One region of the Caulobacter sp. FV1ye6ST genome, then DNA from elsewhere that is predicted to be linked to it. Evidence: predicted binding sites of a transcription regulator. Region 1 holds the regulator's gene; each other region holds the start of a gene.
What was found. Region 1 encodes LexA, which represses DNA repair genes until DNA is damaged. Its sites were predicted from a motif close to ATGTTCNCNANNTGTTCT; they were not measured.
Positions count from the first base shown of each region.

Region 1 (3,273 bases):
TCGTCGCCTTCTTCAAGCGCGAGGGCTGGACGATCGAGGGCTCGGCGCCGACCACGACGCGCAAGTTCGTGATCATCGCCGCGCCGCACACCAGCAACTGGGACTTCGTCTATTTCCTGGGGGCGGCCGACGCGCTGAACCTGAAGCTCAGCTTCATGGGCAAGGCCTCGCTGTTCCGCTGGCCATTCGAGAAGCTTATGAAGGACCTGGGCGGCGTGCCGATCGACCGCTCCCAGTCGCGCGATACGGTCCAGGCCATGGCCGACGAGTTCGCCCGCCGCGACGAGTTCATGCTGACGATCTCGCCCGAGGGCACGCGCGGCAAGGCTGGCGGCTGGAAGACAGGCTTCTACAACATCGCCCTTAAGGCGGGCGTGCCGATGGTGCCTGGCTTCATGGACTACAAGCGCAAGGTCGTGGGCCTGGGTCCGGCGATGATTCCCAGCGGCGACTACGAGAAGGACCTGGCGGCGCTGGCGGCGTTCTATGCGCCGGTCACGCCCAAGCATCCGGAACTGAAGACCATCCTCTAGGGTGGATCAACGGCCGGGTTGGCTGAAGCTTGACCGCTCGCTAGGGTCCGGGCCGCTCTACCCAAAAAGGAATCGGATGCGGGCCTTTCTCTCCAAGCTACGGCGCGCCATGTCGCTGACGCCAGCGCCGCCGCCGTCCGACGCCGTCGCCGCTCCACAGGAGCTCTGGCACCTCGTCGGCGCCGCCGACGCCGACTTCATCCGCGTGGGCCAGCAGTTCAAGGAACTGTTCGTCGCCGCCGGCCTGCAGCCGCATCACGCCATCCTCGACGTCGGCTGCGGCATCGGCCGCGCCGCCGCGCCCCTGGTCGACTACCTCGACGCGAGAGGCCGCTATGCCGGCTTCGACGTCATGACCCAGGCCATCGACTGGTGCAAAGCCAACATCGCCGTCGGCGACCCGCGTTTCGACTTCACCCATGCCGACATGCACAGCGACCGGTACAATCCGGAGGGCTCGCGGCCGGCCAGCACCTTCGTCTTCCCCTATCCGGACGCCAGCTTCGACTATGTCTGGCTGGGCTCGGTGTTCACCCACCTGCTGGCCGCCGATCAGGCCCAGTTCGCCCGCGAGATCGCGCGGGTGCTGAAGCCGGGCGGGACCAGCATCGTCTCCTGGTACCTGATCGACGACGAGGCCCGCGCCAATACCGGAAACGGCGATATCGCCTTCGACTTCGTCCACGCCCTGGACGGCTGCTGGACCGCGACCCCCGACCTGCCTGAGGCGGTGATCGGTTACGACCTGAAGCCGATCCTGGCGCAGTACGAGGCCCTGGGCTTCGACGTGCTGAACCAGGCCCTTGGCGTCTGGCGCCGCCAGCCGATGCAGGACCAGGACATCATCATCGCCCGCAAGCGCGCTTGAAAGCTTTCGTTAAGCTTTTGATTCTGGTCGTCTTTTCCACTCTCAGAAGTTCTAGCCTTTGAATTTCCTCGACTTTTGACCAGCGGCGACGCTCGACTTGACTTTAAGGAAGAACGCCTAGAGAACATTCGCGAGGTTTGCGGTTTGTTCCGCGCTCCAGCCGAGGTCGACATGCTTACCCGCAAGCAGCACGAACTGCTGATGTTCATCCACGAGCGGATCAAGGAGACCGGCGTCTCCCCGTCTTTCGACGAGATGAAGGAGGCCCTGGACCTGGCGTCCAAGTCGGGCATCCACCGGCTCATCACGGCCCTGGAGGAACGCGGCTTCATTCGCCGTCTCGCGCACCGCGCCCGCGCGCTGGAAGTGGTGAAGCTGCCGCAGCAGGCCACGACGGCCGCTCCGCCCAAGGGGCGCGGCGCCTTCCGGCCGCAGGTGTTCGAAGGCGGCGGCGCGCCGTCGTCGGCTCCCGCATCCGCCCCGCCGGCCAATGACAGCCGCGAACTGCCGATCCTGGGCAAGATCGCCGCCGGCACGCCGATCGACGCCATCCAGCACGAGCGCGAGCGCCTGCCGGTGCCTGAATCGATGCTGGGCAATGGCGAGCACTATGTCCTCGAGGTGCAAGGCGACTCGATGATCGAGGCCGGCATCCTCGACGGCGACTATGTGATCATCAAGAAGGGCGACACCGCCACCTCGGGCGAGATCGTGGTCGCCCTGGTCGGCGAGGAAGCCACCCTCAAGCGCTTGCGCAAGAAGGGCGGTTCGATCGCCCTGGAAGCCGCCAATCCGAAATACGAGACCCGCATCTTCGGCCCCGACCAGGTCGAGGTGCAGGGTAAGCTGGTGGGCCTAATCCGCCGATATCACTAGGCGTTCCAGAGCGCTCGAAATTCGGCCCCGATCTTCATCCGAGGATCGGGGCCTTTTCGTACGGAGGTGACGCTTAGAGCCGGCCCTCCTCCGCCAGACGCTTGGCGGCCACGTCGAAGCCGGCCCAGGCCGCCGCCGCCAGCGATCCGCCCGTGCTGACCCGGCGCACGCCCAGAGCGCCCATGCTCGCGACCGACATATCCGCTCCCCAGAGCAGGACGTTGACCGGCTTGGGCGCCACGGCCTGGACGATCGCGCGGATCTCGTCCGGATCGGTCACCGCTGGCGCGTAAAGGCAATCAGCGCCCGCCTCCGCATACGCCTTGAGCCGCTCCAGGATCGGGGCAAGATCGCGGTTGCCGCGCAGATAGCCCTCGGCGCGGCCGACCAGGATCACGTCCTGGCCCGAAGCGTCGATCGCCGCGCGGGCGGCCTTGAGGCGCTCCACCGCGACCGCGAGATCGTAGAGCGCCGAGCCCGACCAGTCCTCGATGGACAGGCCCGCCACACCAGCCTCAATGGCCAGGGTCACGCTCTCGCCGACGCCTTCGGGCGTGTCGGAAAAGCCGGCCTCGAAATCGGCGTTCACCGGCAGGTCGGTGGCGGCGCAAAGCACGCGCAGATGGGCGATGACCTCGTCGCGGGTGACCTGGCCGTCGTCCTTGCCCATGGACCAGGCCATGCCGGCGCTGGTAGAGGCCAGAGCCTTGAACCCCTGCTTCTGCAACCGCTTGGCGCTGCCGCCGTCCCAAGGGTTCGGCAGAGTGAAGCAGCCGTCGGCGTGCAGGGCGCGGAAGTCGGCGCGGCGGGCGGCGAACGGGTTTGGCATGACAGCGTCTCCTAGAGTGCTGCTGAAGCTCTAGCCCCCGCTAGTGACATCGGCTGTCAGCAGGCGGCTCGCCTACGGACGGCTCCAAGGCCGGTCGCCGCGCAGGGGCTGAGCCCAGACGATGCGCCAGCCATCGGAACGGCGATAGAGCTCGGCTGCCCCACCCT
Region 1 is NZ_CM178733.1:2,276,927-2,280,199, reverse strand. Features, by position in the region: gene ACW175_RS11230 (lysophospholipid acyltransferase family protein) at 1-533, shown strand, start outside; gene ACW175_RS11225 (class I SAM-dependent methyltransferase) at 610-1,401, shown strand; gene lexA (transcriptional repressor LexA) at 1,573-2,277, shown strand; gene ACW175_RS11215 (isocitrate lyase/PEP mutase family protein) at 2,351-3,106, opposite strand; gene ACW175_RS11210 (ComEC/Rec2 family competence protein) at 3,179-3,273, opposite strand, start outside.

Region 2 (3,273 bases), 1.2 Mb from region 1:
CCGGCGCTGTTCGGGGACCTCGATCTCGCGCGCGCCGGTCAGGTACTGGCCGGTGATGCTCTTGGGGTTGGCCATGATGTCGGCCGGCTTGCCCTCGGCGATGATTTCGCCGCCGTGGACGCCGGCGGCCGGACCCATGTCGATCACGTAGTCGGCGGTGAGGATGGCCTCCTCGTCGTGCTCGACGACCAGCACCGAATTGCCGAGGTCCCGCAGGCCCTGCAGCGAGGTCAGCAGACGGGTGTTGTCTCGCTGGTGCAGGCCGATCGACGGCTCGTCCAGCACGTACAGCACGCCGGTCAGGCCCGAGCCGATCTGGCTGGCCAGGCGGATGCGCTGGCTCTCGCCGCCCGACAGGGTGCCCGAGCCGCGCGACAGGTTCAGGTAGTCGAGGCCGACATCGACCAGGAACCGCAGGCGGTCATTGATCTCCTTCAGGATCCGCCGGGCGATCTCCATTTTCTTGTCGGTAAGCTTGCCTTCCAGGCTCGCGAACCAGTCGCGGGCCGGGCGGATGGCCAGCATCGAGACCTCGGCGATGTCCATGGCGTCGATCTTGACGGCCAGGGCTTCGGGCTTCAGGCGCTTGCCGTGGCAGGTCTCGCAGGGGGTGTCTGACTGGTAGCGGCCCAGTTCTTCCCGAACCCACGACGAGTCCGTCTCGCGCCAGCGGCGCTCCAGATTCGGCAGCACGCCTTCGAAGGGCTTCTCGACCTCGTACTTGCGGGCGTTGTCGTCGTAGATGAACTTGATCTTGGTCCCCTTGGACCCGTTCAGCACCACGTCGCGCGCGTCGGGCGACAGCTTGTACCAGGCCTCGTCCATCGAGAAGCCGTAGTGGCGCGCCAGGGCCTGCAGGGTCTGGGTGTAGAGCGGAGAAGGTCCTTTCGCCCACGGCGCCACGGCGCCCTTGTGCAGGCTCTTGTCTTTGTCGGGGATCACCAGGTCGGCGTCGAAGGCCAGCTTCGCGCCCAGGCCGTCGCAGACCGGGCAGGCGCCCGCCGGATTGTTGAACGAGAACAGGCGCGGCTCGATCTCGGCGATCGTGAAGCCGCTGACCGGACAGGCGAAGCGTTCCGAGAACAGGATGCGCCGCGGCTCCTTCTCGCCTTCCTCGATCGTGGCGAACTCGGCGACGGCCAGGCCGTCAGCCAGACGCAGGGCCTGCTCGATGGAGTCGGCCAGGCGCTGCTCCATGTCGGGCTTGGTCACGACGCGGTCCACGACCACGTCGATGTCGTGCTTGAACTTCTTGTCGAGGACCGGGGCGTCCTCGATCGGATAGTATTCGCCGTCGATCTTCAGGCGCTGGAAGCCGGCCTTCTGCCACTCGGCGATCTCTTTCCGGTATTCGCCCTTGCGGTCGCGGACGACGGGGGCCAGCAGGTAGAGACGCGTGCCTTCGGGCAGGGCGGTGATCTTGTCGACCATCTGGCTGATGGTCTGGCTCTCGATCGGCAGGCCGGTGGCGGGCGAGTAGGGGACCCCGACCCGCGCCCACAACAGGCGCATGTAGTCGTGGATCTCGGTCACCGTGCCGACGGTCGAGCGCGGGTTGCGACTGGTGGTCTTCTGCTCGATCGAGATCGCCGGCGACAGGCCCTCGATCAGGTCGACGTCGGGCTTGCTCATCAGCTCCAGGAACTGACGGGCATAGGCCGACAGGCTTTCCACATAGCGGCGCTGGCCCTCGGCATAGATCGTGTCGAAGGCCAGGGACGACTTGCCCGAGCCCGACAAGCCGGTCAGCACGACCAGTTCGCCGCGCGGGATGTCGACGCTGACGTTCTTCAGATTGTGCTCACGGGCGCCGCGAACGCGGATGAAGTTCAGTTGCTCAGCCATGTTTTCCGGAACGTTGGGCCGCGACATTGGTCGCGGCGCAGCGGCTATATGTAGGGCTCGACGCGCGAATTAACACAAGAACAACATGCGAACAAATGTCGCGCACGCGAGGGCGCGCTTCTGCTGACAGCGGATGTCAGCAGGCCGACTCTTTGATGGCGCTGATTCAACACGCCACCGCCTCGAAAACGGCGCCAGCGGCGCGCGTGCTGCTGCTCAGCTTAACCAGAGGTGGTGAATGAGTCGGAGGCTGGGAGGGCGACGCTGGATCGCCGTGTCGGGCGGTGTCCTGATCAACGGCCTGATCATGGCCGCCCTGGTGTTGGTCGAGGAGCCGGCGCCGGTCGTCGAAGAGCAACCGGTATTCGTCGTGAATCTGGAACGGTTCGAGCGGCAGAGGCCGCGATACTGGCCAGTAGGCGCGCGGGCGGTGTCGGCCTCGTCGGCGGCTCCCGCGCGGGCGGCCGCGCCATCCGCCGTTCCCGACGGAGCATCAGCGCAACCCACCGGACCGCCCGCCGTCGCGTCGCCCGCGATCGAGCACACCTGGACGGTCGATCCGAAGGCGGTCGAGCAATGGCGCCTGACCGAGGGCAATCCGGACTATGGCTGGGGCCGTTACCACCGTGCGTGCGGGGGGCTCGGCAACGAGCACATGACCCCGGAGGAGAAGGAGCGCTGTTATGGCGGCGCGCTCAAGCCGCCCAGCGCGTTCATCGGTCCGATCGACGGGCGTAAGGTCTGGCGGCCGGAGCCGAAGTTCGAGAACAATCAGACCCGCCGCCAGGAACGCTGCCGCACCTATCGAGGCATCCGGACCCAGCCCGGTGCGGACCCGCCGCCCATGCCGTCGTTGCGCGAGGGCGGATGCTTCTGAGCGGCGCCGTTGGGAATCCCTCAACCCTGTTTGGAAGCGGGTTCTTCAGTCCACGCATGATTTAACGCCCAGGCTCGGGCTGAAGCTCGACCCTACAAAGGAACGAGCCATGGCCAAGAAAGAGGCCGGAAGCACTAAGCAGGATGCCAAGCAGGAGGCGTTCGACGCGCTGAAGGCGCCGAAGCCGCGCTCGATCATCATCGACATGATGGTCTTCTGCGGCGGGATCGGCTCGCTCATCTGGGTGCTGCGCGAGATGGCGCCCACCTAGAGATCCCCGCTCACGCTTGCCGCCCAGGGCGCGGCCGCGTAGAAACTCCGCTCCCAATCGATGGAGGTTCCCATGATCAGCAAGACGGAAGACCGCTTCGTCCTTCCCGTTTCCCTGACCGTGGGTTCGCATGTCCTTCGTCACCCTGGATGCCGTTTCCGCCGCCACGCCTGACGGCCGGCGCCTCTTCGAAAATCTGAATCTCGCGCTCGGGGCCGAGCGTATTGGCCTCGTGGGGCGCAACGGCGTGGGCAAGTCCAGCCTGCTCGCCTTGATCGAC
Region 2 is NZ_CM178733.1:1,111,198-1,114,470, forward strand. Features, by position in the region: gene uvrA (excinuclease ABC subunit UvrA) at 1-1,845, opposite strand, end outside; gene ACW175_RS05455 (hypothetical protein) at 2,084-2,722, shown strand; gene ACW175_RS05460 (hypothetical protein) at 2,832-2,993, shown strand; gene ACW175_RS05465 (hypothetical protein) at 3,054-3,167, shown strand; gene ACW175_RS05470 (ABC-F family ATP-binding cassette domain-containing protein) at 3,124-3,273, shown strand, end outside.
Region 2: a site for LexA is predicted at 1,923-1,940, ahead of uvrA (excinuclease ABC subunit UvrA). Genes of this name have one in related genera too.

Region 3 (3,273 bases), 1.5 Mb from region 1:
ATCAAGGCTCTCATCGAGAATGAACTGCTGCGTAACAGGACCCGCCTAGGCCTGACGGAAACTCCGCTGCCAGATTACACGGCGTGGGCGCGCTGGTACGAAGAGACGAACGGTCAAGCCTTTGGCTCGACGTTCAGGCTCGAGGAGGTCGGCCCGTTGGCTGATGGCGACTTCGGCTCCAACAAATTCGCGGCCGCCGTTGGGCGTGCGCGCGACGCCTTTCTCCTGAAGACCATCGCCGATCATCTCGGCAAGGGCGAGAACGTTCTCGTCGTGTTCGGAGCGAGCCATCTCACGATCCTGCGCCCCGCTCTGGACCGCATGTTGGGCCCGCCCTGCTATGTGGGCGGGAAGGTGGACCGAGCGCCCGCGTCCTGCTTCGGATAGTCGCGGACGGCCTCCCCCTCCGGAAAAGAGCCCTGCTTGGGGCGACAAGGAACGAAAAAGAAAAGGCCGCCTGGCATGGGGTCCAGGCGGCCTGCGATCGCGGCCCCCGCGGCGGTCCGGCCGCGGGCGTGTTGAAGGCGGGGACGCCCGGGGTCGGGCGAGGGCCGCGAAACCTTGCGAGGAGACTATTCTTCCTCGCCATCCTCCGGGCCGCCGACCAGGAGCTCTTCCTCGATCTTTTGCGACGACTTGCGGACGGCCGCTTCGATGGAGGCGGCGACGTCGGGATTGGTCTTCAGGAACTCGCGGACATTATCGCGACCCTGGCCGATGCGCTGGCTGCCGTACGAGAACCAGGAGCCGGCCTTGTCGATGATCCCGGCCTTGACGCCCAGGTCGATGACTTCGCCCAGCTTCGAGATGCCCTCGCCGTACATGATGTCGAACTCGACCTCGCGGAACGGCGGAGCCACCTTGTTCTTGACGACCTTCACGCGGACATTGTTGCCGATGATCTCGTCACGGACCTTCACCGAACCGGTGCGGCGGATGTCCAGGCGCACCGAGGCGTAGAACTTCAGCGCGTTGCCGCCGGTGGTCGTTTCCGGGCTGCCGTACATCACGCCGATCTTGTGACGGATCTGGTTGATGAAGATGACGATGGTGTTGGCCTTGTTGATCGAGGCGGTCAGCTTGCGCAGCGCCTGGCTCATCAGACGGGCCTGCAGGCCCGGCAGGCTGTCGCCCATCTCGCCTTCGATTTCGGCCTTCGGCGTCAGCGCCGCGACCGAGTCGATCACGACGATGTCGACGGCGCCCGAGCGCACCAGGGTGTCGGTGATCTCCAAGGCCTGCTCGCCGTTATCGGGCTGCGAGACCAGCAGGTTGTCGAGATTGACGCCCAGCTTGAACGCATAGCCCGGATCCAGGGCATGCTCGGCGTCGACGAAGGCGGCGGTGCCGCCGGCCTTCTGGACCTCGGCCACCACGTGCAGGGCCAGGGTCGTCTTGCCCGAGCTTTCCGGGCCATAGATCTCGATGATCCGACCCTTGGGCAGGCCGCCGATACCGAGCGCGATGTCCAGGCCCAGCGAGCCGGTGGACACCGACTCCATCTCGACCTTGCCCTTTTCGCCCAGCTTCATCACCGAGCCCTTGCCGAACGCGCGGTCGATCTGGGCGAGAGCCGCCTCTAGCGCGCGTTGCTTGTCGCCTTCTTCTTTGCCCACGAGTTTCAAAGCCGCCTGACTAGCCATTGTTGTCCGCCCTCTATCCCATGATTCCGGTCGCCCGATCGGCGCTTCCCGCGCCGCGTCCCAACGACCTGTGGAACATGGTGAAGTCGTACGCCCTTTGTTCCATGTTCGCAAGATGTTCCCGTCGCTCACCCCTGTAAGAAACGACCGTTTCTGTCGTAGGCCGGAATGCCGCACGGACAGCCACCGGATTTGAGGTCGTCCGGGCGCCTCCGAAACGGCTCTTTAAGCCCCGCCATGTCAGCTTCGCCTTGTCTTGGGGGGAATGCCGACTTGACCATCGACCCGCGCCGCCTTCTGGGCTTGGCGTTCGCCAGCGCAGATCTTCTCGTCGAATTGCAGGACGGCCGCGTGCGCCTGGCGCTGGGCGCCGCGCAGAAGGTCATGGGCCAAGGTGAAGCAGGCCTGACCGGCAAGGTCTGGCCGCATCTGTTCCACCCCGACGACCAGCCGCTGATGGACGCCATGCTGAACTGCGCCGACGACGGCGTGCGCCGGGGTCCCGTCGTACTTCGTCTGAGCGGCCCCGGAGACCGCCATGTCCGCGTGATCCTGCGCGCCCTGCCCGAAAACGACGGCCGGGTCTCGCTGGCCGTCACCGCCGCCCAGTCGGCCGGTCCCCCCCTGACCGCCGGCACGCTGCACCCGCGCGATTCGTTCGACGACATCGCCAAGGGCCTGTTCGAGGCCGCCCGCGTCACGGGCCTGGAACTGGAGCTCGCCATGGTCGAGTTCGCCGGCCTGCAGACCATACGTGAAGGCCTGCCCCCGGTGGAGGCGGCCGCCCTCGACGTACGCGTGGCCAGCGCCGTCCGCGCCGAGTCGCACGGCGGTTCCGCCGCCACCCAGCTGTCGCCCGATCGCTTCGCCCTGCTGCGCACCCGGGACGACCGTCCGGACAACATGATCAAGCGCCTGACCCGCATGGTCAGCGCCGAGGCCAGCGCCCATCTCGTGCCGCTGGAAGGCGGCGGGGGCTCGGCCCGCGCCCTGCGCGCCCTGCGGTACGCGCTCGACGATTTCCTGCGCGAGGGCCTGAAGAGCACGCCGCCGCTGACGCTATCGGAGGCGATGAACCGCTCCGTGAAGCGCACCCTGGCCCGCGCCGGCGCCCTGGGCGTGGCCGTCAGCCAGCGCCGCTTCACCCTGGCCTACCAACCGGTCGTGTCGCTGGCGACCGGCGCGACGCACCACCACGAGGTGCTGGTGCGCTTCGAGGACGGCGGCAGTCCGTTCGCCCTGATCCGCATGGCCGAGGAATTCGACCTGATCGAGGAACTCGATCACGCCATCGTCGAACAGGCCGTGAAGAAGCTGGCCAACGACCAGGAACGCAAGCTGAAGCTGGCCGTGAACGTCTCTGGCCGCACCATCATCAGCGAGACCTTCGTCGACCATATCGGCCGTCTGCTGGCCAAGCACGACGAGGCCAAGGGCAGGCTGATCTTCGAGATCACCGAGACGGCCGCGATCGACGACCTGCCGAGCGCCAACCGCCATATCCAGAGCCTGCGCGGCATGGGCTCGCTGGTCTGCCTCGACGACTTCGGCGCGGGCTCGTCGTCCTTCGCCTATCTGCAGCAGCTCTCCCTCGATATCGTCAAGATCGATGGCCGCTATGTCCGCGAGC
Region 3 is NZ_CM178733.1:3,738,546-3,741,818, forward strand. Features, by position in the region: gene ACW175_RS17890 (hypothetical protein) at 1-387, shown strand, start outside; gene recA (recombinase RecA) at 573-1,643, opposite strand; gene ACW175_RS17900 (EAL domain-containing protein) at 1,917-3,273, shown strand, end outside.
Region 3: a site for LexA is predicted at 1,748-1,765, ahead of recA (recombinase RecA). Genes of this name have one in related genera too.